DNA from 2 places in the Paenibacillus sp. UMB4589-SE434 genome. Region 1 is predicted to be linked to the other one. Evidence: predicted binding sites of a transcription regulator. Region 1 holds the regulator's gene; the other holds the start of a gene.

Evidence for each region. Region 1 encodes LexA, which represses DNA repair genes until DNA is damaged. Its sites were predicted from a motif close to CGAACATATGTTCG; they were not measured.
Region 2: QP775_RS08130 (YhjD family protein) is a predicted target of LexA. The motif match lies at 7,148-7,161, and genes of this name have one in related genera.

What each region holds. Positions count from the first base shown of each region.
Region 1 covers NZ_JASOYK010000001.1:1,492,083-1,508,228, forward strand. The annotation lists gene QP775_RS06000 (metal-dependent hydrolase) at 1-550, opposite strand, end outside; gene rnz (ribonuclease Z) at 685-1,605, opposite strand; gene metH (methionine synthase) at 1,743-5,180, opposite strand; gene QP775_RS06015 (1,2-dihydroxy-3-keto-5-methylthiopentene dioxygenase) at 5,356-5,898, shown strand; gene QP775_RS06020 (FixH family protein) at 6,050-6,478, opposite strand; gene QP775_RS06025 (HAD family hydrolase) at 6,757-7,569, opposite strand; gene QP775_RS06030 (methyltransferase) at 7,590-8,108, opposite strand; gene QP775_RS06035 (DUF896 domain-containing protein) at 8,347-8,556, opposite strand; gene QP775_RS06040 (LysM peptidoglycan-binding domain-containing protein) at 8,682-9,059, opposite strand; gene lexA (transcriptional repressor LexA) at 9,253-9,882, shown strand; gene QP775_RS06050 (YhcN/YlaJ family sporulation lipoprotein) at 10,062-10,814, opposite strand; gene QP775_RS06055 (MFS transporter) at 11,126-12,430, opposite strand; gene lanKC (class III lanthionine synthetase LanKC) at 12,468-15,170, opposite strand.
Region 2 covers NZ_JASOYK010000001.1:1,958,281-1,974,426, forward strand. The annotation lists gene hmpA (NO-inducible flavohemoprotein) at 82-1,299, shown strand; gene QP775_RS08085 (hypothetical protein) at 1,333-1,575, opposite strand; gene QP775_RS08090 (acyl-CoA thioesterase) at 1,592-2,140, shown strand; gene QP775_RS08095 (hypothetical protein) at 2,571-3,335, shown strand; gene QP775_RS08100 (DUF898 domain-containing protein) at 3,910-4,245, shown strand; gene QP775_RS08105 (Crp/Fnr family transcriptional regulator) at 4,430-4,936, opposite strand; gene QP775_RS08110 (hypothetical protein) at 5,069-5,362, opposite strand; gene QP775_RS08115 (nucleotidyltransferase family protein) at 5,413-6,003, opposite strand; gene QP775_RS08120 (NUDIX hydrolase) at 6,003-6,626, opposite strand; gene QP775_RS08125 (DUF2164 domain-containing protein) at 6,813-7,055, opposite strand; gene QP775_RS08130 (YhjD family protein) at 7,231-7,644, shown strand; gene QP775_RS08135 (GNAT family N-acetyltransferase) at 7,792-8,313, opposite strand; gene QP775_RS08140 (DNA polymerase IV) at 8,744-10,012, shown strand; gene QP775_RS08145 (YhjD family protein) at 10,009-10,491, shown strand; gene QP775_RS08150 (DNA/RNA non-specific endonuclease) at 10,616-12,445, opposite strand; gene QP775_RS08155 (SOS response-associated peptidase) at 12,922-13,617, shown strand; gene QP775_RS08160 (globin-coupled sensor protein) at 13,705-14,991, opposite strand; gene QP775_RS08165 (stage VI sporulation protein F) at 15,188-15,475, opposite strand; gene recG (ATP-dependent DNA helicase RecG) at 15,637-16,146, opposite strand, start outside.

The sequences.
Region 1 (16,146 bases):
ACTCATGCACAAGCGTTCTCCAGCCAATATACAAAGCGGTAAGCACATACACACTAACAAACCACATTACTGCATCTGTTCGTGGCAGCCATAGCCAACTGGACAACGCAGCAGCATGAATGATAAACAAAAAAGGATCAAACAAACACAACACATCTAAATGCACCCATTTACGTGTCCAGGGCCTAAGTACCTGTATACCATATGCGTTAAATGTATCAAGGACGATATGAATCATGACAGAAGCACAGCTCCAAATCGCTATGATTGGCCAATAATCCCACACACCAAACAAGGCCGCCATTGGCAAAGCAATAAGGAGAGGCCACAGTAAAATGGCTGGGAGCGTATGAGTCCACCCCCGATGATGCCTTATATACGCTGAATAGCTATGAAGCCGGGTTACGGTATCAAAGTCTGGTGCGTGAGCACCAATCAACGATGCAGTCAAAACCGCATAAAATAATTCTGTATGTCCGGCAACAGAAGGGTCCGCGCATGCCAACCCTGCCAAAGTGGCGCCAAACAACAAATGACTTCCCGTATCCATAAGAACTCCTCCTCGGCATTAGAGGGTGGCATTCTTGTGCTAAGCTTTCGTATTGACATTGACGTTCAGCACATACCATAGCCCTTCCTAGCAAGAGCATACCTAAGGAGCGTTAACAGAACATTTTATCCATGTTAAGATGTCGTAATGATGTGATGTTCGTCTGCCAGTTCCGTATTTGGAAAAATAGACACAGCCTCTTCCAGCAATTGTTGTATTAAATCATCATCTTTGTATCTAGAACTGAAATGGGTCAATGCCAACTTCTTGGCGCCTGCTCTTTGTGCAATCGTAGCCGCCTGCTTCGCAGTAGAATGCCCAAATTCATGTGCATTTTCCGCCTTCTCCTCCAAGAAAGTCGCTTCATGCACCAACAAATCAACATGACGTGCTAATCGAACTGCATTGTCACAAGGTCGGGTATCCCCCATTATTGCTATTTTCTTGCCTGGAATCGCCTCTCCCAGCACAGAAGCTGCAAATACTAACTCGCCGTCTGGTAATTGTACGTCTATACCTTGCTTTAATTGTCCATATAAAGGTCCTGGCGGAATTCCCTTATCTCGCAGCATCTCAAACTTTAACCGGCCAGGACGATCTTTCTCTTGAATTCGATAACCAAAGCTGGGAACACGGTGTTCTAACGGCAGTGCCGTAACTGAGAACTGGTCATCAGACCAGATGACTCCTGCTTCAATTTCTTTGATCAGCAATGGATACGGCACCTCCGTCTGGCTGACCTCAAATACAGTCTTCATATACTTTCCGAGCCCTCTTGGTCCAAACACGGTTAAGGGTGTTGTGCCACCTTGATGAGCCCTGCTGGATAGCAGGCCTGGGAGCCCAAATAAGTGATCTCCGTGCAGATGGGTAATAAAAATAAATTCACACTTACTTAGTTTGAGAGGCGAACGCAGGATTTGATGCTGCGTCCCTTCTCCACAGTCAAACATCCAAAAACTTCCTCGTTCTTCATACAATCGAAGAGCCATACTGCTGACATTACGTCTTGTCGTTGGCATACCTGCTCCTGTACCTAAGAAGTAAACGTCCAAAATAACACTTCCAATCATTATTGATGTAATTAATATTTAACGTAGTTATATCAAGAAACATGTTATATGTTATGGTATTGCCGAAAAGCCCCTGCATCTAGTCCTAGATACAGAGGCTTTATTATCCCTACATTTCCCTATGCTTTATCCACGTTAAAGTATTGTGCTTGTGGATGTGCAAACACCATCGCGCTTACAGACGCCTCCGGTTCCATCATGCAGCCCTCTGTTAGTATAACACCAATATCCTCTGGCTGCATTAAGCGAAACAGCGGCTCCTGGTCCTCCAAATTCGGACACGCAGGATAACCAAACGATACTCGAATCCCTTGATATCGTGCACCAAACCGTTCCTTCATCGTCATATCCTCACGGTCTGGATAGCCCCAAGTCTCACGCATCATATGATGGATACGTTCGGCCAAGCCTTCAGCCATCTCAAGGGCCAGCGATTGCAGCGCATGCGAGCGCAAATACTGCCCTTCCTGCTTCATTACTTCAGCATGATCACGAATTCCTCTTCCGGCTGTCACAACCATAAAGCCTACGTAATCCATTACGCCGCTTTCCTTGGAGCGAAGGAAGTCGGACAGACACAAGTACGGCTCCACTTGTTGACGTGGGAATGTAAATGTATGCAGCACCTCTGACACATTGTTCGGATTATAAATGAGAATGGAATCGCCTTCGGATTGAGCTGGGAAAAAGCGATACATGGCGTTAGCCTGAAGCCAGCCTTTCTGCGAGCCTTCACGGAACAATTGATCAATCGTTTCCTTTAGATCAAGCGCCTTTGGATCTCTTGCCGCGAATAGCTGATCAACATTCCCTTTTAAGCCAAGATGGTGACCGAGCAGCATCTGCATATTGACATAAGGAATGATCTGCGGAGTAGGTATGTCCCTCAGCACATGGCGATCCAAGTCAGGTGGGATGTATACATCTGCCTCCTTGATGTTGGAACGCACCGCTCTTGTCAGCTTAGGCAGCGATTGCTGTTGTTCGCCTTCCCTTGCCAATCGTTCCTTATGGGAGCGCAGCTCTTCTACAAGCACTCGACGTTCATTTGAGTTCATAATCTTATTCGCCAAGTCTAACCCGTCCATGGCATCCTTCGCATATAACACAAGTCCGTCATATTCCGGACTAATCCGATTCTTTGTAAACTTTCGAGTTAATGCTGCGCCACCGACCATAATAGGCACATCAATACCTGCTGTGCGCATGTCTTGAGCTGTAATGACCATCTGCTGCGCTGATTTCACAAGCAAGCCCGACAACCCGATTGCGTCTGGTTTCTCGCGGCGATAAGCTTCGATTAGATCCTGGGGAGGAACTTTTATGCCTAAATTAACGATCTGGTAGCCATTATTGGCAAGTATGATCTCTACCAAGTTCTTACCGATATCGTGTACATCACCTTTTACAGTAGCCAACAAAATTTTCCCTTTAACAGCGGATTCGTTCTTTTCCATATAAGGTTCAAGGAAAGCAACAGATGCTTTCATCACTTCAGCACTCTGGAGAACTTCAGCCACGATCAGTTCATTGTTGTTAAACAATCGACCGACTTCCTCCATCCCCGCCATCAACGGGCCGTTGATGATTTCGAGCGATGTATATTTGTCGAGCGCCAAAGTGAGGTCTGGAATTAGTCCTTCTTTTGTTCCTTCTACAATATAGGCGCCTAGCCGCTCTTCCAAAGGTAAATTGCTAGTTTTCTCTTTCTTCTCCACCTTGCGGTCCCGGAATGCTGCTACAAAGGTAGCAAGTGTCTCATCATTAGTATCATAAAGCAGGGCTTCAGATAACTTCCGTTCATGTTCAGGGATAGAGGCATAACGTTCCAGCTTTTCCGTGTTCACGATTGCATAGTCAAGCCCTGCCTTTGTACACTCATATAAGAACACAGAGTTCAGCACTTCTCGCCCAGCCTCCGGCAGCCCGAACGAGATGTTGCTGACACCAAGTATCGTCTGACAGTTCGGCAAAGCTTCTTTGATCAGGCGTATTCCTTCTATCGTCTCTTTGGCTGAACCGATATATTGCTCATCGCCTGTCCCTACCGGGAATACGAGCGGATCAAAAATAATATCCTTCGCTTGGATACCAAATTGATGAACTAAAATATCAAAGGAACGCTTGGCAACTTCTAATTTGTCTGCTCTAGTAATCGCCTGACCGCGCTCATCAATCGTACCCACGACAAGCGCCCCTCCATAACGATGGACGAGTGGAACAACCTGTTCGAACTTCTCCAAGCCGTCTTCGAGATTAACTGAATTGATGATCGCTTTGCCTTGTGTATATTTTAATGCCAATTCAAGTGCCTTCGAATCTGTCGTATCAATGACAAGCGGCACTTTGACCTTCTTCACAACTTCTTGTAAAAATAATTTCAAATCTTCAGCTTCGTCTCGGTCTGGATCCTGCAAGCAGACGTCAATGACATGTGCACCGTTCTTGACTTGAGCGCGTGCTACTTCTGCCGCTTCCTCTATTTTACCCTCAGCAATTAACCGCTTAAACTTTCTTGATCCAAGTACATTCGTACGTTCACCAACCATGTAAGGTCGGCCTTCATTTTCGATATATACGGTCTCAATTCCAGATACAGCAGGTGGATGCTCGCCAAACTGACGTCTAGGCTCATATCGAGCAAGTGTCTCCGCAAGTACACGGATATGTTCAGGTGTCGTACCACAACACCCGCCAGCAATGTTCAACCAGCCCTGCTCTGCAAATGCAGCTATTTTGCGTGCTAATGATTCCGGTGATTCATGATAGTGTCCATTCTCATCGGGCAAACCTGCATTTGGATAGCAGCTAACCGCTGCGTTGGCGATTCCAGCCAACGTTCTGAGGTGATCTCTCATAAATTCCGGACCTGTTGCACAGTTCAAGCCGATTGAAATCGGCTGCAGATGTTCTAACGATACATAGAAAGATTCAATATTTTGCCCAGCAAGTGTCGTTCCCATCGGTTCAATCGTGCCGGATATCATAATGGGGAGTATTTTCCCCCTTGCTTCCATTGCACGTTGAATACCGATTGAGCCTGCCTTTACGTTAAGCGTGTCCTGTGATGTCTCTAGCAAAAGGGCATCTACGCCACCGTCTATTAATGCAAGTGCCTGCTCGTAATAACTCTCAACCAATTCGTCAAACGTGACCCCACCTGTTACCGATAGCGTCTTGGTTGTAGGTCCCATAGCCCCTGCTACATAGCGCGGATGGTCTGCCGTTGTATACTTATTAGCAGATTCAACGGCAAGTCTAGCTGCTTCCAAGTTTAACTCTACTGCACGGTCTTGCAGATCATATTCAGCAAGAACAACACTAGTAGAACCGAACGTATTGGTTTCAATAATGTCGGCACCTGCCGCAAAATATTGATCATGGATGCTGGAAATGACATCCGGACGAGTTAATACAAGCATTTCATTACAGCCGTCCAAATGCTCCCCGCCAAAGTCTTCCGGCGTGAGATCAGCTTGCTGTATCATAGTACCCATGGCACCATCTAAAATGAGAATGCGGTCTTGAAGACGCGCTTGTAATGCCGGTTTATTCATTCCTCAGCCCACCCTCTATGTCTGCTCTGTCTAAAAACGTTAGAACTAAGTTTAACAGAACTCTTACCAATAGGAAAGATGGGGATTAACATGAATGAAAATGTTTCTTGCCCAATCATTTCCTCTGTACTATAATACGAATAAAGTAATCATATTGGAGAAGTGAGGGATTCACATGGCACAGATTCGAATTCGCAACACGGACGAATTAATCACCGGAGAAGAGAACATTCAAGCCTTTCTGGAGGCACAGGGCGTACTATACGAACATTGGGATGCTGGCAAGCTTGCGCCGGCATTAAGAGATAAATTTGCTTTATCAGATGATGAGAAGCAACAGATTCTGGAAACGTTTGATGTTGAGATTCGTGATCTAGCGCAACGTCGTGGTTACTTGACGTGGGACTTGATCTCACTATCAGACGCTACACCAAATATCGAAGAATTATTGAAGAAATTCGAGCAGGTCCACACGCATACGGAAGACGAGGTACGTGCGATTACAGCTGGCGAAGGATACTTTGTTATTAAAGGTTCCGACGATGTTGGTTATATGGATGTGCTAGTTGAGCAAGGCGACGTTATCTCTGTACCAGAAAACATTCCTCATTTCTTTACATTATCGGAAAGACGTGAAATTGTCGCTGTCCGCCTATTCATTGAGACAGAGGGCTGGATTGCACATCCTTTCGAAGACCCTGCATTTATTAAAGCTTAATAAGCTTAGCTTACGATCCCGACAGGCTGCTCCTGTCGGGATATTTTCACCCTGCTGCGCCTTGCCACTCGTGCGTGTATTTACATATTTTGAATACAAAAAGAACAGCCTCTTATGCTTAGAGCCTGTCCCCTTATTTCATCTTCCTACCTTAATTCTTAACTTCAAACGATTTCTTTGGCATCGAATGCATTCCATTCGCCGAGACATGAGAGATGATCGTATACTTACCTGGCTGATCAAATGTTTGTTCTAATTCATAGTTACCATCCGCTTTAACACTGACTTCCCTCTTCTGATGCTCTGCACCTTCCAGCCACCATTCGAATTCAACTTTTTCAGCGTCATTGATCGGTTGTTCCTTTAACGTAACATGTGCTGTAAATACAGCTGGCTCATTGACCTTTATATTTTCGGGAATTTTTAGTTCAACGGCAATCAACTCCATCTGACCACCAGTTGCTTGGGTCTCCATCTCCATACTGTGCCCTTCATGACTTGAGTTGGTCCCTTTGTCATTCGAGCACCCCGTTATAAGCGCTAATACCAGCATGGCTGATAAGGCTGTTTTCTTCCACATCGCAAGTTCACTCCTTATGTATACTTGTCACACTGTGTTTGTTTACATTATATCCATGATATACCTTTTCGTTATGGCCCGATAGGGCTATATCATCACTTTAACTGTGAACTAATTATGACAATTATCACATACAACATAACATAAGTAATAGGTTTACTTCTAACTCCTCCTACAAAAAAGAACCTGCACATGTGCAGGTTCCCTCTTAAATGATGATCCATTTAGTTTAGTTGTTACATAATTGCTGCAAATCAAGCTCACGTTAATGATCGTCCTTATACAGCAGCTTGCTGATTGTTAATTATGCGGATAATTTCGGATATTTGTTGTAAACTGTTGATTTCAAACTCCGGATGTACAACTCCTGATAGCTCTTGATTAGTTCGGTTAACCCAAGCGTTATGCATGCCGACATTAATAGAACCTTGTATGTCAGTGGTCAATTTATCCCCTATCATCAATCCTTCATGTGGCTCAATGCCAAGTAAAGACATTGCATGTTCAAACAAACTAATGGCTGGCTTGCCCTCTGCAAAATTGCCAGATATCACAATATGGTCAAAGTACTCAAGGATACCCGGCACGCCATCAAGCTTCTCCTGTTGAAGGCATGGAGCTCCGTTCGTAAGGAGCAACAACGGGTATTGTGCCTTTAGCTGTGCCAATACTTCAAATGTTTCTGCATATACATAAGGTCTCTGCCGGCGTTCTTTCATAAATAAATCAGCGCAGACTCTTCCTAGACCCTCATCTTCTATGCCAAGCGCACGAAGTCCATGCGTCCACGCTTCAACGCGATACTGTGGAACAACATGCTCCAACCTGCGAAACTCTTCATGCTCCCCGCCTGTGAAATGAGCCCACAAAGCTTCAAATGGGTTAATGCCAATCAGCTTCGTAAACTCAAACGTATCATATGATGCATATAACGTGCGAGCTGCTTCACGTACTTCTTGTTGCAGGGCGTCGGGATTAACTCCCGACACCGTTTGAGCATACTTGCATGTTTCTGAAAATGCTTCCTCTACACTGCGGTCATCCCATAATAACGTATCGTCCAGATCAAATAATACTGCTCTGATCGTCATCCCTTTCCCCCCGCTTCCACTTACTTCGACAGTTGCTCAAGCTCAATCTGATGTTGATTTGCAAACTTAGTTAAACGCGCACCCATTAGCTCTGTATCGTAACGATTCATCACGCGAGAGAATACCCAATTAGTACCGCGCTTTGATTGCTGAACAACAACATATCCAGGTTGAATCGTAATCTTCTTGATATCCTTAGCGTACAATACACGTACTCGATTCCATTTAGTAGTCATAATGTTGTCTCGACCAACCTTCAGGAACGGCCGCTTTGCAAACAACACCAAGCCAAGTCCGATATACGCAATTACAGTCACCCAATACATCAATGTAGATTGTTCCTTGCTCCAAAACATACTTCCGATGACAGCATACATCAGTGCTAAAATAATGAGAACAGATGGCAGAATAAAGTTTCTCCCCCTATACTCGTCATATTGCTCTTGCCCAGCTTGAATAACCGGTTTGCCGTCCTTCTGCAGCTTCTTGTTCAATACTGAACTATTCTTGCGTACTTTACGTTCCCAACTGCGTGACATTACAATAACTACCTCCTAGATATAGGTGTAAACGGCTATATACATCAAGCAAAGATCGAAAAAAAATTCACATAGCATGATAGATTGCGACCGTTTGCTGGAATAGTACAGCACTTGTTCATTATAAACAGATGATCGCCTAACTCTTATCACGTTCATGCCACTGCCAATCTTGCTCGAAAATGTGCAAGAAGCGAACCACTATAGTAGTGTTCGCATCTCACATGATCTATTTAATTTAGTGAACCGTACCTGAAGACGGACCTTGTTGCTCTTCGTCTTCCGCCCACCGAATAGTGTCCAAATTATTACGTACTTGCTTCCTGAATAAGGCTAAATACTGTTCACGCAACTGGGCACGTTCTGCTACTTCCTCTTGAGTCAGACCAACCGTCTTATGCTTGCGTGCCAGCTCATTAATACGCGCTATCATCATATCGATGTTCATATTCTACCTCCATGTTGTACTGGCGTTAACCTTTACTTTGACATGGTGGAAGATCGTTGTCAAGCTTGATGGTATGACAGCCTATAACAATAACAGCTCGAGTATGAACGTAAGCTCTAGCTTCTCTATGGTGAAGAAAAAAGAGGAACCTCGATCACATCACCTGCTTGTATTAGCCCGCCATTCAAGTCGTTGTTCTTCATAATGATATAAACGTAATCTCGGATGTCCATGTCAGCGGACAGATGTTCCTTTGCAATGGCCCACAGTGTATCTCCCGGTTGGATGATAACACGGATAGAAGTCTTGGCAGGTATCCCCCTCTCACTATCATTATCATTAGAGGAAATAGCTTGAACAATGGTACCAAATGCAATAAACAGTCCAATAATTACGGTTATCGCCAAAGTAAATCTCTTGATACGCAACTTGCGAGCTGACTTTCCGTTATATGTAGGTCTAGTTGATTGAGTGTAAATTGAACGATATGTAGTATACATCATGGTAATTCCCCTCCAAACGTGCGTTCTCTTATTTAAGCAAAAATTTAGCACGAACACACGTTTGAGTCAACACTTTTCTTAGAACATTCGTTCCCTTTTTTTAGTTATCGCTATCCCTTAGAACTTATGTTTGTACGAACGGAGGTTCTGTGATATAATCTTTGCAAAAGTGTACTCATTGGAGTTGATTCTATTGTCGAAAATTTCAAGCCGTCAACAAGCGATTCTTGAATTTATACGTACTGAAGTTCGATTGAAAGGCTATCCCCCTTCTGTCCGAGAGATTGGTGAAGCAGTAGGCTTAGCTTCCAGTTCCACTGTTCACGGGCATTTAGATCGTCTAGAGAAGAAGGGCTTTATTCGGCGTGACCCAACCAAGCCTAGAGCGATAGAACTGTTAAGCCATGATCAATCTGAGCGCGGCAGCGAGTTCAGTCACACTGTTGTACGTGTGCCGATCGTTGGTAAAGTAACCGCTGGCGAGCCAATCACAGCAACAGAGAATATTGAAGATTATTTCCCATTGCCGTTCCATATGGCAGGCGACGATGATAACGTCTTTATGTTGTCGGTTCATGGGGAAAGTATGATTGAAGCCGGCATACATAATGGAGACTTCGTTATCGTTCGTCAGCAGCAGACTGCGAATAATGGCGATATTGTGGTTGCTATGACAGAAGAGAACGAAGCTACGGTGAAGACATTTTATAAAGAGAAAGATCATATCCGTCTTCAACCAGAGAACTCGGCCATGGAGCCCATTCGTTTGACGCATGTCACTATTCTTGGCAAAGTTGTTGGCTTGTTCCGCGACTTTCATTAATAATAAGCACTTGCCTATCATGCATTCAGGTTCAAGTTAGCAGACACTTCCTTTTTAAGCTTCTTGCTTAATACGAAGTGTCTTTTTTTACGTGCTGCACATCAAAAAAGCTCACCTCATACAACTGGAGGACGAGCTTCTCGTTATTTATGGCACAGAGCACAGTCTAACAGTTCAAGCTACTGATTTCTAGGCAGCATGCGGGTACGTTTATCATCAAGCCTATCCAGCGGGAATACATAATTCGCTAAATTTTGAAATTCTACATTCAGGCCGCTTAATTGGTGACCTTGTTTGACGTACTGCGTGTACTGATTTAAACGTTCGATCAAGCTTGAATCAGTAGAAACGAACACTTCTTGACAGTTCGGTTCCATTTGTTTTACTTCTTTTTTAATCTGGGAGATCAATTGATTACTTAATATTTGGGATTGCATCCCGGTATTGGACGTTCGTGCATGATAAGAACCCATACGTTCAGTATCCATATAATCCGTCTTCATGCGGCTGTTACGACTGCCTTGTTTATTAGTTATGGATGCCCTTAATTTCAAGGCAACGCCAACGTAAGCATTTCGATCCGTTACCAGTACTTTTGCGGACTGAATCTCATGTATGCCTTCTAATCGTTTAGCAATCTTATCGTTCATAACCATCTTTTTAAAAGAATGTTTGGAGCCATTGTTAGTGGTGACATAATTTCGATCTATCGGATTAGCCGTTTGTGTATGATTAACGTTATAAGTATAGTACCGTCGTTCCAACTGTTTAGCGCTGATATTGGATGATTTGTTTGATTTGGGATGAATTGCTGTCTGTGTCTGTGGATGTGACGTTTTTGCTTCCATATTATTATTTGAACCACAACCTGTCATTCCAATCACAAGCACGCTGCTGGCTATGACACTCCATACAACAACCCTCATATTCATAAATGCGCACTCCTATCTGACTAAAATTCAATTCGACTTGTTGTAGCATGCGCATTTAACATCATCTTATACGGTGGTGCAGCAATCACCACAACACTAATTTCTAGTTCATTTACATTATGCAGCAACTCAACACCTTGCTGGCATGTACTGATGGTACAAAAATCACACTGCTTTACATTTGATGACGTTGGAGTGCTGACAAGACAAGCAAAAGAGCCGCAAACGATTGCTACGACTCTTTTCTGAGATCACCCTATTGGAACACTGAATGTACTTATCAGGAGGAAGAAACTAAGCGCTTTAGGAAATCACCGTGATGACGTGATACCCGTTTGCGCAACCAGATCCTTCTTTGTGTGCGACTCATAAATGGTGTGCAGGCGAAGCGTCCTTATTTCCTTTTTAACTCCTATAAAGGAAGCACAGCACAAAAACCAAATCCCCCCTACAATATAGAGTGGTGCTGCGCCAAAGAAATCTGCTGCATATCCCCCTATTAAACTGCTTATAGGGATAGCAATCACCGCAAGACTGGATGAGATTCCCCAAGCTCTACCTCGATATTCTTGGGAGATCACTAATTGGATCGCTGTTCCCATCGCAATATTAGTCATCGTCATGCCAAGCATACGAATGGTAAACAGTAACAATGTAAGCGGAAGCCAGGAAGACATCGCAATACCTAGTACAGACAAGCCAACAATACATAAACCTATGATCATGACACGTCCAGCACCAATTTTTCGTTCCAGAGAGCCAGCGAATAACCCGGCCAGAATTGCTCCAACAACGGCAGCTGCCTCAATGCTGCCCAATGCCGCTGCTCCAGCATGAAGCTGTTGATCAACCAATCCTGGCAGCAGAGGCCCCATAAATGAAGCTACATTAATGAGCATGCCTAACATAATAATCGTTTTTAATACAGGGATTTTGGTTACTTCCTGCCAACCATTCCTCATCTCGCGCAAGAAGGAAGACTTTTTAACTGGATCTTTATCCGACTTTGTGTTTACCGGCAATTGGAGGGGGAGAATAAATAGTGCCGCCGCCAGAAAAGAGCATGCATTAACTATAATCGCTGATAGTACTCCGTAAAAGGAAATGAAAATACCTGCAACACTACTACCTACGATATAAAATACACGAGATAAGATGGAATAAGTGCCAGTAGCGTCTGCGAGCAATTGAGGTCCTACCACATCAGGTATAACTGAACTTTGTGCAGGCGTCATAAATGTCGTGATACCATTGAGGAGAAATACAAAACAAAGTGTTACAATGACGGGAGGATTATCCCACTTCCAGACAACAACAGCCAGTAATCCAATAATTGAACTTGCCAAAATATTTGTTGTTACCATAATCAATTTACGATTGTAACGATCAGCTACAGTACCTGCTACAAATCCCATCAACAGACGATTGACATGCCAGACGACTTGTACAAGTGAAGATTGAAGCATGGATTGACTATGCGAATAGACAGCCCAAACAATCGCAATGTTAAAAAATATATCTCCAACTAAGGAAATAATCCCGCCGCTCCACAGCATCATCAACGTACGATTCCTGAACAACTGCGAATAAGTAGATAGATTAAATGAAGGCTTCATACGATCATCACTCTTCCTTGGTACTCTATATGATGCATTACACCATAACGCTGGAATCCTTACATAGATGAGTTTTGCTGTCAGGCTCCAAGAGATAATCAAGTGTAAAGTTAAAATTGCTCAATTTCTGCTCACTGTGTGCCAGACGATGCAAAAATAATGCCACGCCTGCTGAGCCGGTTGCATAATCTGTTGATACTTTCATTAGTTGTTCACCTGGGAACGTAATGCCGTTAGGTCGCTCCAATCGGTACAGCATCACACCACTTGCAGCTCGATGCGCTGCTTCAAGATAGTACTCATCATTTGTAAATTGGTACATATCTATAAGCAAGTTGCCTAGGCCAGACAGCCCTTTGAATAAGCAAGGGAAATTGGTGTACTTTTTGCACGTATCTTTCGCAAGCCTTGTTAAAACATGATAGTATGGGGACTTTGCAGTATGTGCCCAGTATCGAACCAGTACACTGGCCACGCCTGCTGAACCGTCCTGCCAATAATGCGATAACACATGGTCTGGGGCATCCACCTTGCCGCGTGGAACACTTAAATGACCTTCCTCGATTTCCCCTAAATGTCCAAGCTCAAATGCAAGCGCTTGTTCACCTGCCTTCAAATAGCTGGAGTCATTCGTCGCAATGCTCAAGTACAACAAATACAACGCGACACCGCTTGATCCATTCGCGAGACCGTACCAAGCTTCACCTTCAGCATCCAGCCAATAACTCCCCTCCTGTGCATCCTGCTTGGAAGCAAGAATATAATCACCTACCCGTATAGCTTGCTGCAACCAATGATCGTCTTTTGTTGCATGGTAAAAGTGTAAACAAGCCATGCCATATCCTGAAGCTCCTGTAAATAAATTCGCTGATTGCCATAACATTGGGTGCTCCTGAATGTTGTGCATCAGACGTTCGGCCGGTTCTCGCAAACCTGCATCTAACAGTACCCATGCTATTCCAGAGGTTCCTGTAAATAGCCCTGGCGGAATATGTTCGATTGACATCGTACGTGCCAACATCCAAGACAACACCGGCTTAGGCACTTCGCCCGTAATAATGCGTAGCGAATGGGCAACCCCGGCTGCACCATGCGCAATACTAAGCGGATTCAGTTGGAATAGTATGGGATCTCCTGGAAATAGACGGTCCGTCCGATAATAATCTGCGTTATGCATGACGTATCTGACCATGCCATCGATTGTGTCTAGTAATTGTTCCTCCGTTATTCGTACGAGTGGTTGCTCCGGAACGATTTCAATTTGCAAGTTCTCCAAGCATTCCACGATGTTCTGAGCGGTTGGACGCGTTGAAGGATCAGGATGTATACAAGACCGTATTAAATGCTGCATACCCGTCGGCATACCCAGATCCATCGCAAACGCTTCTAAAAATGTATCTTTTTTTGAGGGATCAAGTTCATAAATACTATTTACAGGCAGCAGCAGCGCCAGCATAATGGCTCCTAATGAATAGATATCATCCTCGAACCTTGGTGCCTGGTTCACATCTCGCGTAGAATAGCCAGGCGTAAAAATTGAACTGTAGCGATCCGTTCCATTACGAAAACCTGATTCCATGTCAATGAGCGTTACGCAGCCTTCTTCTACATCACGCAGTATAACATTAGTGATAGATAGGTCACAGCAAACCAGATTGTGATCATGGCATTTCGCAACACAAAGAGCGAGTGACATCCATATCTTTTTTAAGTTGCATAAATAATGGTGTTTCATTTCGTCACTTGGGTCCCCATACATAAGCGGTGTGTGTGTCACAAAGAAGCGGTTAAGTGGTATGCCAGCAATGAACTCTTCCACCAGAAAGGTATGCTCCCAATCCTGGAACAGATCAAGGGGTTGTGGTGCCACTTTTGCTTCAGAGAGGAGCCTCAAAATATCATATTCTTTTCGGAGACGGTATACAGCATCGTGTCCTTGTTCGTCCACTTGTGTGTATGGTCTCGCTTCCTTCACAATGACTTCCTGATTGGTCGTCATATCTGTCGCGATGTACACACCTCCATGCATGGAGAAGCTTAATGCACTATCAATACGGTAACGTCCATCTTTTAGATAAGGGGAATCACTGCTGTCTTCATTGTCGGGGAAAGGATCATCCACCCATGGCGGTGGAGTGAAATACGGCATGCGCATATCGGGGTGGTAATCTCCCTCTGGTGACACTAAGTAGTGCCGTCGGTCCCCCATCGGCGTTAATAACGAGAATCCATCAAACCCTCCGTACCGATAATAGACCGTACTGGAATCTTTGTACCTGCGGTCCGTTAATATGTAAGGTCCTTTGTATAGTTGCAAGGCTTGTCTCAACTGTTCGATGATTGAGGTAAATATATCTTCATTTTTGGGGTATATAGTAATAAACTTTCCTCCGGCCTCACGTCGCCACATCTTTCCCCCTGACAATCGAGCTAATCTTGTATCTCGTAAAAATTTAAAAGGTATGCCCTCTGCAAACAACATATCTGCAACTACCTGCAGTACTTCACAGCAATGTTGGGGAATTGAAGAGATATGGATTTTCCATCCCTGACGCGGCTGCTTATATCCGAATGGTGTTACATAGCACCATACATTAGATTGGCGGGTCACCCATTCTGACGGCAGCATGGGGTGAATGACCGCCATAAGTTCATGCGTTGGGATGTATCTATCAAAAGATTCATAATATTCACTTTTAATTACTCGGTTTAATTGATACCTCAGAAATTCCTGCTTCATAGGATCAACATGCCTCCTTTATTCCAAATACACACGACTACAATTAAGTAGAAGGACAGTGTGAATCACACTGTCCTTCGCTCATCCATTTACAATTAGCAGCTTTGAGAATCACAAGAAGAAATGCTGATTGCCTCTTGATCCAAGTCAGACCACTTGCTTGCCGTTTGCAGCTTTTGAAGATTGAGAATTCTACCCATCTGGATAACCTCCCTTCAAATATAAATGGATAATTATTTCATATATGTATTTTCTTGTTTGTAATGCTATAATATACATCTTTTTTTCAAATGTCAAGTAGATTTAGAATATTAATTTCAAACAAATTTTCTCTATTTTGACGACCAGAAATCATGTAAATAGACATGGTTATACTTCTCCGACAAAGGAATAATTGTTATTACCATTCCAAGGGTTTAATTTGTAAGCGTATTCAATTAAAATGTAGACATAATGAAATAAACCTACTCAAATCCAGTAAAAATCTGAGGCGCTATAATAGCTAAAAAAGTATGGCCTATTCAGAAAACAAAGGGCAATTGCTGAACATTTTCTAATATAAGATTAGGAGAGGTTACTACTGTTAATGAATGTAGAGTTCATTCAACATAAACAGAAGTTATGCATCATTGAATATAATGTAGTCTGGAGGTATGAGAAGTGAGTAATGAAGGAGAGCACATAGAAAGACGATATTGAGAAAGGAGATCATGTGGATTCAATTCAAATGGAGATCATTATTCCAAAATTCAAGTTAATGGATGAATACGATTGGAGTAAGCAGCTCACAGCCAAGCAGTTGGGAAGGATGTCCTACATTCGAATGGTGTGTAATGCACGGAGGAAAGTCTGGGTGACCTCATTAAGGAGACGAGCGCGATGAGCGTGGTTCCACCTGACAATCAATAGAATAACAGGTAATGACGTCATCATATTAATATAACTAATATAATATAGATGCTAAGCTAAATCGTCA
Region 2 (16,146 bases), 470 kb from region 1:
TTGACCATTTGGTGCTAAAGAGCACTTCACAATCCAGCAGTATCATTTTAACTTTGACCTATAATTAAGGAGGATGTCCTCATGTTAAGTCCACGTACAATTGAATTAGTTAAAGCTACCGTTCCGGTATTGGCGGAACATGGTCCTGCAATTACAACACGATTTTACGAATTGATGTTTACCAATCATCCTGAGCTTCTGAATGTGTTTAACCATGCGAATCAACGTCAGGGCCGTCAGCCGATGGCGCTCGCGAACGCCGTATACGCAGCTGCAGCCAATATCGATCAGTTGGAGACGATTATCCCTGTCGTTAAGCAGATCGCCCAAAAGCATCGCGCGCTGAGCATTAAGCCTGAGCATTATCCAATTGTTGGCAAGCATTTGCTGCTCGCTATCAAAGATGTACTTGGCGAAGCTGCTACGGACGATATTATAAACGCTTGGGCGGAGGCGTACGGTGTAATCGCAGACGTCTTTATTCAAGTCGAGAAGGACATGTACAAGGAAGCAGAGACACAAAGCGGCGGTTGGAAAGACGTGCGTCGCTTTGTGGTCGCACGCAAAGTAGAAGAGAGCGATGTTATCACGTCCTTTTATTTGAAGCCGGAGGACGGCCAAGCGATCGCTTCTTTTGAGCCTGGTCAATACTTGACTGTTCGTGTGCAGCCCGAGGGCCATAAAAATACGCATTATCGCCACTACAGTCTGTCGAATGCACCGGGTTCGGACACTTATCGCATCAGTGTAAAGCGGGAGGACGGCAATGCCAACGCCCCTGCCGGCGTGGTGTCCAGCTACCTTCACCTTGCTGTGCATGAAGGTGATATCATTGAAGCGACTGCGCCCGCTGGTGACTTTACGCTGAAGCGCGACACTTCCGCGCCGGTTCTACTGCTCAGCGGCGGCGTAGGCTTAACGCCGATGACAAGTATGCTGCATACACTCGCGTCTGAGGAGCCGGAACGCGAAGTGTATTACATCCATGCGGCGCAGAACCGCGCAATGCACGCGTTGAGCAGCGAGATCGCTGCGCTCGCTGAGGAACATGAGCGTGTCCATTCGTTTGTTTGCTACGAGCAGGCCGGCGACAGTGACACATGCGACCATGTTGGCTATATAGATGCGGCTTGGCTGGTTTCCGTTGTACCTGCTGCAATCTTGGCAGAAGCTGATGTATACTTTTGCGGACCTGTCCCTTTTATGAAGGCAATCTATCAGGCGCTGGACACACTGCAAGTGGACCGCTCCCGCGTACATTATGAATTTTTTGGTCCTGCCGGCTCCTTGGAGCAGTAAGAAAGCTGTCCTAAGCCACGGCCAGACTTCCTGCTAAGCGTGGTCTGTATAATGAAGGCAATCTATCAGGCGCTTATGCATACGAAGTATGCTTGATTGTTCAAGCTGTGCACAGCCGTCAATTCCACCAACAGGTGTGGATTGACGGCTTCTTGTCGTTAATGGTTCCATGCAAGCTAGACCCTGTAAGGAATAAATGGTGTAATTAGCATCAATGCTATTTGATATCGACATCTGGCTATAATCCGCTATAATTAGACCATTGTCATTTTTCATGAAAGGGCGTCTCATCATGTCTCAACAACCAGAATCAATTAACTTCCAGCTTGAACCGAAAAAGTGCAAAGAATCCAGAGTATTTCGGACTGGCCGTGTATTTCCAAATGATGTGAACAATCATAAGACATTGTTCGGCGGCAAATTAATGAGTTTGATCGATGAAGTAGCCTCTATCAGCGCTATGCGGCACAGCCGCTGCAACGTTGTGACAGCTTCCACGGATTCCGTTGATTTCCTGCGGCCGATCCATCAAACGGACTCCGTATGCCTGGAGTCGTTTGTCACCCATACGGGAAGAACAAGTATCGAAGTATTCGTTAAGATTGTCGCTGAAAATTTATATACAGGCGAACGTGTCATCGCAGCCACTTCGTTCCTGACCTTTGTCTCCCGAGATGAGGATGGAAAGCCTTGTCCGGTAGCCCCTGTCGTTCCCGAGACAGAAGAAGAATGCCTGCTGCACGAATCGGCAGCGGAACGCTCTGAGCTGCGCAAGATTCGCCGTCAATCGAGCAAGCGACTCGCCGAGCGTCTGACGACAGGAAAGTATTGGGAGCAATAATGATTAGCCGTCTGTTGTATAGCAGGAGCCGATCACATTTTTGAGACAGGAATCAAAACGCTTTGCAAAATTTAGTCAGCCGTCGAGATCAATCGGCGGCTGGTTACTTACTCAGAGAACCTAACTCCTTTGCACTCAAATCTACTTGTTAATCATAGCGGCATTTTAGAAAACAGTTCCCGCCACAAGTCAATGTGCTGTGTTAAACCACTGTGCGTTTCAACATCGCTTAATTCGATGTATCCAATATAACATGGACTTTTTTCCTGTTGTCCTCACAATTTTTCAGGCCTTCTTGAAAATCGCCAAAATCTCTCATAAATTCTACTTGAAGATGGAATTACTTTCATTCTAAAGAACCATAGATATCTATCTGATTGAATGCTATTCTATTTAAGGAAATATATTACACTTTGAGAGGAGTGCTCTTTTGAAGAAATTTTTTTCTCATTCTTTGTCTTTGTTCCTAGTCGTCTGTTTGTTATTGACCGCAACACCTGTTTCAGCGCAGAATACAACTGCAACTAGCAATGTTTTCTACTACGACTATACTGACCTCGACGGGAACGTGGTAGGAAAGCAAAAGAAAGAGGTTACTTTAGGAGCCCCTGTTCATGATTCTAATGGAACTATACACGTTACTGTAACAGAAGTTATTTCTTTTGAACTGAATGATGATTTTGACTTAAAGGATAAGCTAAATACTACTACACGCACTACAACATTTTCCCATGACAAACTCGGAAACAATTATATCGACAACGAATTAGTTACTCCCCTAGAAGTAAATGATGACTTTTCTTCCCTCGACTCTGGCGGCCACTGGAAATACACCAATTATAATTGCGACTCACAAACTCAATGTTACTTGTACACTGGCTCTGGAGTATCTTACAATCTGCAAGATGTACACAACGCGTACAAAGAAAAGTATTTAGTGAAAAACAGTACGAATAACCCTACAATTTCAGACTTTAAGCTTTATGCAACACAAGCTGCTAACTCGGTTTCTATATATAACAATAGCGGAATAGCGTATGCACTAGCTATCGCAGGTACAACTGGAGCAATCCCATTCGTAAATGCCATTGCAGCAATAATTGCTGGAGGAACTGCGATAGCACTTGCCTATCAAGGTTACAGCGCTTGGAAAGACCTTAACGATGCCATGAAAAATGCATACTCAATTTTGTAGGTAAACAAGAAAAATCTGCACGAGTAAAATGCAGATTTTTTCTTTAGTCCAATTATTCAGGAGGTTAAGCAGCTATGAAATACAGGCGTCTATTCGTATATTTATGTGGACTTCTAGGCATTGCCATGAGTATCCGTGGTTTATTGCTTTCAATTTCTTTTGGAAAATCATACGTGATAGATGTTGTTGCTCTAGTCTTGTGGATATTATACCTTTACTCTTTTCGTTCTATTTTCAAACAGCAAATTGATAACGAAAAAAAAGGTAGTGCTAATACGTAGATTTAAGTATTGTGTGACGTGTTCAAAAAAACCTAGAATCTTTAAGTATCAGCAATAGAATTTATCCCTTCATCATAACGACGATCAACCATACTCCCGACCAACTAAAAATATATATTAGATGAAAGGCTCTGGAATTTAGTCCAGAGCCTTTATTGCGCTATCATCAAGGCTTCGGCTTTAAATATGTGAAAAAAAGTTCATATTTAAAAACAAGGCAGGAAAAAGCAACATGGAAATGGAAGTATACTTGTAGATTACATAGAAAAGGGGAAAACAAGATGAGTATGACGATGAATGCGCGTCCATATGCGCAGGATCAGGTGAGTGGAGACTCTTATTTTGATGGAGGATTGCTGCAGTACATCGGGTTAACGATTCTAGGCATTATGGTGACGGTGTGTACGCTTGGCATTTGTCTGCCATGGAGCTTTACAATGCTGTATCGTTGGAAAGTAGAGCATACGGTCATTGAGGGGCGACGTTTGGCGTTTACAGGAACCGCAGTCGGTCTGTTCGGCAATTGGATTAAGTGGTGGCTATTGTGTATTATCACGTTTGGTATATACAGTTTTTGGTTATTTATAGCACTGGAAAAATGGAAAGTAAAACATACCCTGTTTAAATAATATCCTTATATTGCATATTAAATACACAAGAGACCGTCCTACAGGAACGGTCTCTTGGCTTTCTTTATTAGTCACACCATTTGACGCTTCCTTAATGCCTGATGCTCGACAGCACTCCTTGCAGCACACCGACATCATATGGAACAGGATACAACATCCGCTTCTTACACGCTCATCGTTATCACTATACCCCTTGCCGAATAAGCCGATTTACTGTCTCGCGACGAACACCAATAAATTGGCCGATCTCTTCTTGCGTGAGCAGATCCGTCACCCGTTCTTCTTTGGCATAACTGTTCATCCACCTCTTCAGCAGCTCCAGTCGTTCCGCCGGCGATCCAATTGTCAGATGATCGATACGCTGCTGCATAAACCGCAGCTTCTCTTGCAGCAGCTTGGCGGCATCTAATGCTTTGTCTGTGCTTATTGCCAATTCCGCATACCAATCCTTCGCGGAGATGCGCTCCACTTCCCCATGTGTCAAGGCTGTCGCTGTGCCATGAAAATCTTTAGGAGAAATCAGCGAATGGTGCGGCACGACCTCTCCCGGATATAAAATATTAAACAACACAATATTCCCATTCTCATGCAGACGTGTTACTTTATACAATCCACTAATGATACGGTATAAATAAGTGCCAGGATCCCCTTGATGGAACAGCACTTCCCCTTTGTGCAACGTCATTTTCATTATATGCCCCTCCATCTGACCATACTCATACACCGCCCTGCTGCCTGCGTCTCTCTCGCCATGTACATGCTCCAAAATACATACCAGCGCTTGATCAGCCTTGTCCACGTCTGTGGATCAGCCACACAGTGTCTAAGCTTCCTGATGTTCTATGTAAACGCCCTGCTCCAAGTAATGCTTGTAGATACGGAAAAAGACCCGCATCCCGAGCCAATATTGCTTATCGCTCTGAATTGGTGTCAACCAATAAATGGCCTGATTCATTGCCTCGTCATGCCCCTCGGCTTCCATGTTCCGGTACCGCTCCAGATCGATATCAAACATGCCCTGCACGACCTCATCAGGTCCTGCTCCTTCCGCACGAAATTCATAGGTAGCCTTGCTTCCTTCCTCTGCAATCCGCTCAAATTGTACATGGTTTATCACTCGTATCCTCCGTTCTGCTATAATCCCCCGCTCATCCCTGATTATAGCTGCTACTTCATGCGCGCATGAGGCCATGTGACCAGCCACCCCTTATTGCGTACCCGCGCCTCATAATACGCACGATCCGTAAATTTGGGGCTTTGGCGAATGTTCATCTCCATTAAGTCTTGAAGGGCCTGCTCCCCCCACGGACATATGAAGGTCAGCGCCCCATCAGCCTCCATTCGTACACCTACAGCCGTCATCAACTCCGGCCAATGCATCATAGCGTCTGCCGTAGAAATAAATGGCTCGTCTCGTCTCAGCATATGCATGCGCGCTTGATTCTTAAACGACCACTTTCGATGCGGCAGCTTTGCTTGAAACGCTTGCTCATATTGTTTCTCAATCGATTCCTGTGTACATATCGAATCATAATAGACAACATCGACATCATTCAAAGGTGTGGGCTCTGCATAACGATGCAATTTGTCCCATACCAAATTGCGTACGTAGCCCGCTCCGATACACCAATCTGGCAAGTTCATCTCCCGAACAGCCTGCAATTCTGACATTCTGATCTCATCCTCAGCAATCCAGGCCAGTATACGCTGCTCTGCCTCATTGAAGCTCCATCTACCGACTTCATCCGTACGGTTCATCAATCAAACCACACCCCTAAGTCCGTGCTAACCGCCAAACGACACACACGATCTAACTGCTGCGCAGTGTTGCGTGATTCCGAGAGTTCAGGCCATTCTCCTATGCGGAAAAATGCCACCTCACTCGTCTCCATGCCTTGTGCAGCACTTCCTCCTGTAATTGTGCACTGGAAAAATAACTTGTACACATCATTCCAGCCAAGTGGGTGCTCATGCTTGTGCTTATCCAACACAGCGAGTAGTCTGACGGCTTCCACCTGGAACCCTGCCTCCTCGTACACTTCCTTCACAACGTTCTCTGCGGCAGACAATCCCCTGTCCGCCCAGCCTCCTGGAAGCGCCCAACGATTATCACTGTTCTCCCGCACAAGCAGCAGCTTGTCTTCATGCAAAATAACGGCTCTTACATCTACTTTGGGTGTCGCATAGCCTTGCTCCCCTGACCACAATTGAACAAGCTGCTCCGCATCTGTATCCGTATGCGAAGCAGCTATAGCTGCGCTTATATGTCTAATCTGTTCAAATCGTTCCACATCAAACGGGTCCTTTGAATAGGCCAAGCCGTTCTGACTAATGGCCTGAAGCTGTCGTGCCCAGAGCAGCCATTGCTTGCTATCCGGCATCACACATGCCCCCTATCCTACATTATCGTAATCGGATGTCATTGAACAGGATATAAAATATTCCTGTTTGCACGTACAGTAAAATCATACCCTTCCTCGCCTCAATGCTCGAACGAACCTGCATCGATACTCCTTGCAGCCTACTTGGTCCTTTTACTTGACTGCTTGAATAGGGATTGTCTGGTATTATCTCAGTGGACGCTTGTGCATCGCATACAATTCATCCTCAACAGCCGCAAAACGATCATTTAACATCTTACGGGCATCTTCCAATGCTTGATTATAAACGTATGGACCTATCGTCTTCAGCATAAATTCCAATATGTCTGCCGATGCAAGCTCTCCAATCGTTTCCGATCGTTCAACCTCATAATAATGCTGAACTTCACTTACTAGCACTTCCCGTTGTTCCTTCGTTAATTTAATCATCTGCTGCCCACACTCCTTTGTTATAGCCATTGATACATTTCGACAATGTCCTTCTCATTCCTGCCCTTTGGCACTCACTTCCGCTTGATAATCGAATATTTGTTCGTTATATTGAATATAATAAGAACACAAGTTCGTATAATGGTTAATGATAACGATACGAAGGAGGAGTCAGATGAGCTCCCGTCCAATGTCCCCTCAAGGGACGCTGCCCCACCACACCGATGATGCACTACTCGTAAAGCATTATGTGCTGCAGACACTTGTCCTCGATGTTCTGGAGCGTGATATAGCCAGACTAGCTGCTTCCTCGCTGAAGATGGCTTATATTTACATAGAAAGTCTGCGCCAAGCTCAGGACGAGGCGACCGCAGAACTCTACCGCATTCGTAAGCAATTCAGACAAAGAGGAATCAAAGTATACGATGAAGAGCGACAAACTCATGGTATACGCGTACATTACATGTGTAGAGGATACGAGCATTCTTTCTATATGCTGCGCGGCCTGCTGCGCACCGAGGTCACTGGCCTAATGAAGCGTTACTTGCATATTCATTCTTCGACACAACCGGATACGATCGCACCGTAATGGCATCAGGACAAGGTTAAGCCAGGACAGTTCATATTACAGAGCTCCTGTGAAAAGTAGTCGATCTCATCGAATCGACTACTTTTTTTTATTACGGGTTGTATCGAACGCCCTGAATAAACGAAACAAGAGACCATTTACTGGCTGCTACTGCTGAAAAAATTCTTTAGCATATTCCACAACACCGTGTACTCCTGAAAGACCACCCTCTGTAAGCTCAATGGCCATAAAACATTCGTCAGGTACTTCAAATGGAGCTTTAATCTGATATTGGCTAGCTTTTTGATAACCAAACTTAGGATAATACTGTTCATGACCCATAACAATAGAACCTTTATATCCGAGCCGGGAGGCGAGTTGATGTCCTTCCATAATCAGCAGCTTCCCTATGCTCTTCTTTTGCAGTTCTGGTAGTACAGCAACAGGCGCAAGAGCAACCAGAATATGATCCCCAACTTTTATTTCTGTAAACAGAATATAACCAACGATTCTGTCTTCATCTACAGCTACAAGCGACAATGCTGGAATAAACATGTCGCTTTTTCTTAGTCTGTTTACTAAATGATGTTCATCATGATCTGAATAGTCAGCCTTTTCAAAAGCCTTCCTCACTACATAAAATACCTCGTCAATATCTTCGATGCTTTCTTGTCTTATTACTATACTCATAGTTAACCACCTATTTTAGAAAAAGTGTTTTAATGAAAAATATAACATTTTTAAAATGCTTTACAAAGAAAAAGCAGCTATAGCACTAGACTATACCCACTTTTATGCGTAATAAGGCATCTATCAGGCATACCACCAAATAGACACCGCCTTTTCCATTAGATGCTCAAATTATACTTTAAGGGCACCTATACGTCAAACAGCAATATACCAATATTTACATAAATTCCCTTATAATCTTAGTAAAAACAACGCTATTTGTATAAGTAATTCCAGAAAATTCACTTGCATAACGAATGTATGTTCGGTATATAATAAAATAAGAATATATGTTCCCTTCGTGGATAAATTAAGTATTACATGCCGCTCTGGCTTTACAATGTTCATAATTTAGGTTAGTACCACGGTCTTAATAATTGGAGGGCTTAATGTGAGTCAAAAAAGTGAAAGGGTTATTTTTTTAGCAGACTGCGAAAGTTTTTATGCGAGCGTAGAGAAAGCGGAACATCCAGAATATAAAAATAAACCAGTAGCAGTAGCTGGCGACCCTACACGAAGGTCAGGTATTATTCTAGCCGCGTGCCCGATTGCCAAAAGTTTTGGTGTGACGACAGCCGAACGGTTAGGGGAAGCCCTCATAAAATGTCCTGATCTTATTATTATGCGTCCTCGTATGCAGCACTATATCGATGTTTCTTTGATGATTACTCAAATATATGAGGATTTTACAGATTTAGTTGAAGTATTCAGTATTGATGAACAATTTCTAGATGTCTCGGCAAGCCTATCGATCTTTGGTGACCCGATCACCATTGCCAAGACGATCCAACAACGAGTAATGATGCAGACAGGAGTAAGGATTCGTATCGGAATCAGTACCAATAAAATATTGGCTAAAATTGCGACAGACATCTGGGCAAAGAAAAATAAAACCGGTATTTTTACCTTACCCCCATCCGATATTACAACCACCCTTTGGAAAGAACCCGTCCATAAAATGTTTGGTGTTGGGTCGCGGATGAGCAAGCACTTTGCCAAACTAGGAATGGTGACAATCGGGGATATTGCAACAACTCCGCTGCCGCAGCTTAAAGATAAATTTCGGGCTCGCTTTGGCAAGCAGTCGGATATTCACGCCGAAGTGATGTGGCGGACGGCAAATGGACTAGATGATAGCCCAGTTACACCGAGTACCTTTCATACGCCGCCAAAGTCCATTGGCCACATGATGACCTTGCCCCGAGATTATGCAGTTTCCGCAGAGATCGATACGATTCTGCTTGAATTGACGGAGGAGGTATGCCGAGATTGTCGGCTGAAAGGATATATGGGCTGGGTTGTAACCGTGAGCTGCATGTGCAGTCCGTATGAAGCTCCTACAGGATTTTCACGTCAAATGAAAATGCCAGACCCGACGAACAATACGAATAAAGTATTTGAGACGGTAAAAAAAATCTTTTATCAATATTGGGACCATATGCCTGTACGCCGTGCGGGCGTTATGTTAAGCACGTTGGTGGATGACCAGCACTATCAACTGACACTCTTCGAGGATCAGGAGAAAACTCGAGCATTGGATAAAGTGACCGATACCATTAAAGAACGATACGGCAGTGCAGCAATTGTAAGAGCTTCTTCCCTTACCCGTGCAGGTCAAGCGCTAGAAAGATCCATAAAGATCGGGGGGCATTATAAATGAGTAAAAAGCTGGAGAAGAATGGCCTGTGGGAGTCCAGCCGGATGATGCTGCCGCAGCATCGGGAAGCTTTGTTGAACAGACAACGTGACACACCGAGTGATACAGCAAACCAACCGAAGAGGGAAGATATTGAATTAATGCGTGATTATATTCTGCTTCCGGTCATGTACACACTGGTAACCAAGAAAATTCACGAAGTTGAGGTCTCATCTGAAACGTTAAAAGCGCTTTATGCCAAAACAGCCCAGATCCTTGCAACGACTATCTACAAAGACTTGTCCAAAGTGAAACAACAAATGCTGGAGAAAGAAATTCGAATTATAAATGAAGAGAAGCACGACAGTACAATGCACTTACACTATACCTACCGTAACTATGAGGATAGCTTTATTATAACAAAAGAGTACATGAGGATGGCAATAAGTAAGCGATTAGCTCGATATACGGACAGTCTTATCTCCAAGTTAAGTAACTTATAAAGAGTATTTTGACTGAATCTATCGGTCACAGTGATGAGAGGCCAGCCAGTGTTCTGGTTGACCTCTCTGACTGTCAGTGCAGCACACTTCTATTTTCAGCCCGAATTGAGCCAGAAGAAAGCCATCAGATCAGCTGTATATCATCAAAGCGTTCAATCGGAACTTGTCCAAATGTGGACTCCTTAAGATCTAACCGGTCGTATATACGCAGGTTTCCAAAATCCAGCCCCGTCAAAGTCTCAAGCAAGGAGACTTTAACCTGAAATGTTTTGTAGGCGCCTAGCACAGGTTGTTCTTCCTTCGCCTTTCCTAGATATTTAATTAAACTCCACTGGGATGTGAGGTATGCCGTGACCGATAGCCGGTCGTTATGATCGATCATAACAGCAATTTTCCAATATTCAGAAGGAATTTGGACATTTCGATACCAGATATCATCCTTGCGGAATATTGGCCCTGTAAATACAGTTGCTTTGCGCTTCATGTTACTCATATGATTTAAAATATAATCCTCTAGCCCCAGCCAAATATGCTGATTAAATTTCTCATGCTGCGGTGAGCAGTTTGTAAAATGAAAGGAATCAATGTTGGCTTGTGCTCCAGTCCCCCCCCAGACTGGATCCCTTCTTCTTACTAAATGTCCTCGATCTAGAGGGTTGTCCTTGTACAATTCATTGCCACATTGATACATCCGGTCGATACGAGGGTCATAGCGCCAATCTACCCTTTCATAGTCGGTTAATTGGCTGCCATCAATATTGACCACAGTGTAATAAGCTAATCTCCGGGACTTGCTCATGGCAATGGAGAAATGCGTGTAATGGAGAATAGTGCCACCTTGTTTCAACCTGACCAGGTCTGGTTCAAGATCAATACGAAACGAAGGATGCAGAACTTCATGGGAGTCACCTAGAAACTTGCTGTCATGGCCAGTTAAACCCTCATACCAAACTAAGCTTAACTCCTCTCCTACCGTAAGACTTTCTCCTTCTGGGCCAACTCCTTCAGCAGATAAAATTAAACGATCAACATACTGCTGTTGCTGAGCTGTTAGACTTGGCTTCTTATCTTCAATATACTTGAGGATACTGCTTATTCGAACACCTTCATTCGCAATAAATTCCGCTGGGTTCTGCGGATCAGGGACACCCGAATGATGGAGAGCAACTACCATCCATTCATCATTAAACACGGCAGAACCTGATGAACCTGGCAATGTATCAGCAGAATAGTGAATAAAATTATCCAACATATCTGTTATTTTGTTCTCCCTTACGACCACTGCTTTGGGTGCGCCGGATGGGTGCTGAATAATCGATACGTATTCTCCAATCAGTACCTTACCTGTTTGTTTAACCAAAGACAAATAACCGAATTCAGCTAATTTTGTTCCATCAGAAGCTTGCTCCTCGACTGCTACCAATGTAAAATCCAATTCCTCATTCGTCATGTAAAACTGGTCCGGCATCAGTCGAAAGTTATGAATCACTCGTTCTTTCCCGTTCAGGTCGATTTCATAGTTGAACTGGCCAATGCTGGATAACGCAGTATCCGAATTAGGAAGGACATGATTATTCGTTAGCAGCAGATTAGGGGTCACCAGAAAGCCTGTCCCAAAACCTTCGACTCTTCCGGTTCGATCACGGATCTCAACTCTGCAGATGGCCTTACTGACTTGCAGCCCCTTTTCAAAAAAACTGATTGGAAATAAGTCGCTTTTTCCTAAAATACGTTCCAGCGCCATGCCGTCTCTTGGATCAATAAACTCTTGGCGTTGCGCAGCCCTTTCAGGACTATCCACTTCAAAGGGATTTTTGCGTTGCAGTTCTGACAGATGTTTATTCCGCTCGTTAGACCGCTGTTGATACCGTTGTGCAGTCAGATCATTCTGTTTTGCTTTTAATGAAATACCAATAAATTCGGATGAAGCCTTGTTGATCGGATGGATAAACATAAAGCTCAACCTCCTAATCTTTTATGAGCTTCCTATCTTAATCGTCCTACCCTTACTCTTTTGACGTATCGCAGCTTAATAGTTTGAGAAATCCCCTTAAAATTGAGCTTACTTAGTGCTGGGATAACTGAAAAATCATCGAGACAACCTATGCTTTTTCAGTTCTATAAGTACAGTGCTCTTTGCACTGATACTCTATGATATGCGGCAAAGCTATGAAATATGACAAGATTCTGTCAAACATCTAATAGATTTCAGCATTTGAAAGATAACTAGGGTCTATTGGCATACAGCATATCGATCTTTATCGTCATTGTTTGCTTGACTTATCACGGAGTGTTCAAAAACTAGGTATCTGCGGCGATTCCCCCGTTTCATTAGTCGAATCAATTCACGATATGCTACAATGCAGACATATTCACCTAACGCTGCATCCCCCGTTGCACAAGCTGTAAAGCAAAGGATGTGTTAAATAGATGTGCGGACGTTATACACTAACCATAACGTGGGAAGAACTTCTCATTTATTACGAGTTGGAGGAAGGCCCGTCCATTCCCTGCCATCAACCGCGCTATAATATAGCGCCCGGGCAAACCGCACCCGCCCTTATTCATGATGGGGAGAAACTTAAAGCAGGGCCTCTGCGGTGGGGATTAATACCTTCTTGGGCTAAGGATGACAAGATGGGATGGCGCACCATTAATGCTCGTGCTGAGACGCTGCTAGAGAAGCCTGCGTTTCGTCAACCATTCCAGCGCAAGCGCTGCCTGATTCCAGCAGACAGCTTCTATGAATGGAAGCTTGCTCCCGATGGCAAGAAACAACCGCTGCGTATCGTACCCGCAAATGGAGGCTTGTTCAGTATGGCGGGTCTATACGACACCTGGAGGAATGAACAGGGAGAGAAGATCAGCACTTTTACCGTCGTAACGACAACTCCGAATCGGGCCATGGAGCAAGTGCATGATCGAATGCCGGTCATACTGGGCCCTGAAGAGGCTGTCATATGGCTGGACAGAAGTGTAGAAGAAGTGGATAAGCTGCAACGCTTATTAAAACCTTGCCCGCCTGAGTGGCTGGAGATGTATGCTGTAGATACTAAAGTGGGCAGCGTCAAAAATGATTCGCCTGAATGTATAACGGCGATTAGTGATCCCCCGCTGTTATTCTAAATTAAGGTTACGTTTCAACTACTGATGTATATGCAAAAGGCTGTGAGTCGTCTACCTTCGTCGTAGTGACTGACAGCCTTCTGTGGATCAAGCCTTCTGTTCTTGCTGAATCATGTCCATCAGCACATCGGCTTGATGATTAACCGCATCCGAGGCTTCGCGAATCTCCTCCAGCATCGTGCCAAGAAACTCAACGTCGATTAGTACGTCCTGGCTTTGCTGTTGGTGATGTTGAATCTGCTCATAAATAAACGAGAAAAACTCAAACGCTTTACCCGTCTCCCCGTTGCCCGTCTGAATACGGTTGTCCACCTCCTGCATCACTTGATTGATTACAGCAATCTTCTCATGTGTCTTGCCGATCAAATGCTGAATGACAGTTGACGATTCATTGGTCCGCTCCGCCATACGACGAACCTCACGCGCCACAACGGCAAAGCCTTTTCCATGTTCTTCAGCGTGTGCGGCTTCAATTGTTGCATTCAAGGCAAGAAGCTGCGTCTGCTGCGATATCCCCTGTACGATGTCCATAATCTGATGTATCTCTTCAGATATAGAGATTAGCTCCGTCATACGGCCAGTTACATTATTCATCGCGGACACGATATTCTCCATACGTGCTTGCTGCTCACCTAACATCAGGCTGCCATCATGAGAAAGCACGGCTACTGAGTCAGAAGTCTGGTTGCTAGAACGTACTTTATCAAACATACACTGAGATCGTTGAACCATTTCGTTTAAGGCTTGCTGTGTTTCGGCCGTGCTGTGGGATAAAGCTGCGCTTGCCTCAGACACCATACGGCGAACTTTCTCCTTCTCCACCTCTGCCTCGGCGCGAAGACGACTATGCTCCTGCTCGTACGCTTCCAGCACAAGCTGCTGCTCCAGATTAAGCATGCGAGTAATCGCCTGTTCTAGGGCCTTATATTCATCCAAAGATATTCCTAATTTGTAAGCGGTTTCTAAAATGGATTGCTGGAGCGTATGAAAAGAGGCGATATACCATTTGGTCGGTAAATGAATGCGGACATGAACATGCGCTACAATGCGGCGTCTCTCTATGTATAGTTCATCGATCTTTCCTTCGAACAGCTGCATCAGATGCGGCCGCAGCGTAAGCTTCAGGCGATCTGTGTGGCTATGCTTGCGGATGATGTCACTTAACAGTTTTTCTTTATTCACCGTGTCATAAAATGAGTCAATAGTTTTGGCAATGCTGTCCTCTACATGAGGCTTCAACTGCTTTAGCATAGCGAGGTCAAGTGTAGTCAACCCAATCATGCGCAGTTGACTCAACATCGCCTGTGATACATCAATACGGCACGAACCACTATCAAGGCTATCGAACATAGAACTTTTTTTCTTACGTAACATGGATAACACGAATCGAATTCCCCCTATGCAGTTGGTTCCTGCTGGTCTCTATACATCGATCATACCACAACTCCCTTAATATGGATATATTTACACAGTAAATAATCAAACAAGGCACATTGCCTTTCCATATGACGACAGCTGCGGAGAAATAAAAAGAAGAACCAGGCGACATCCACCCGGTTCTACTGCAATGCTAACGAAACATTCCCCATAGTTTAAGCAAATGAAACGTATTGTTCGGGTCTATCTTAAGTGAAATAACAAAGTTGACTAGTTGATCTTCCTGTACAATCGTCAACGGCTCGTTAAGAGATTTGGCCACCTGACGAATAAGTGAACGTACTTTGGTACGATCCTGCAAATCATACTTGGTCACGCCATCCAAATGACGCTTAACTCGATCTTTTAACGCAGGATTGCGCAGCTTGGTTTTGATCCGTTCAACCAACTGCGGACTAATCCCATATTTGACATAACTCATAGTAGGGCACACCTCCGGTGCATCTTGCAGCCCTTACAACGAAAAGTAGGCTGCTTTACATGCCCAGTGCATATTGCTGAAACAAACACTGCACTGCACATAATCTGTACCATTGTATGCCCGACAGCTTGTCAACTGACCGTCCAAAAAAATGGAGGTTATTAGTCCATTAACTCACCTTGGAATAATTGATCCTTCTGCATTTCCTCCCGCAGCAACAAATACATCGGTGAGGTCCAATATTCTTCCGCACGAATAAGCTCAGCTGCATCATCGCGTGCCTGCTCCAAAACAGCAAAGTCACTCGCCATATCAGCGAGCTTAAACTCCGGCATGCCGCTTTGCTTGGTTCCAAAGAAATCACCTGGACCACGCAGTTCGAGATCACGCTGTGACAACTCAAAGCCATCTTCCGTCTCGGTCATAATATGCATACGCTCCTGTCCGATCTCAGACTTCGGATCGGCAATCAGCACGCAATACGACTGATGCTGTCCCCGTCCAACACGCCCGCGCAGCTGGTGCAGCTGGGACAAACCAAAGCGCTCCGCATCCATAATGACCATCAGGGTAGAGTTTGGCACATCTACACCAACCTCGATGACCGTCGTGGAGACGAGTACATGGATCTCACCCTCACCAAAAGAACGCATCACAGCGTCCTTCTCTAC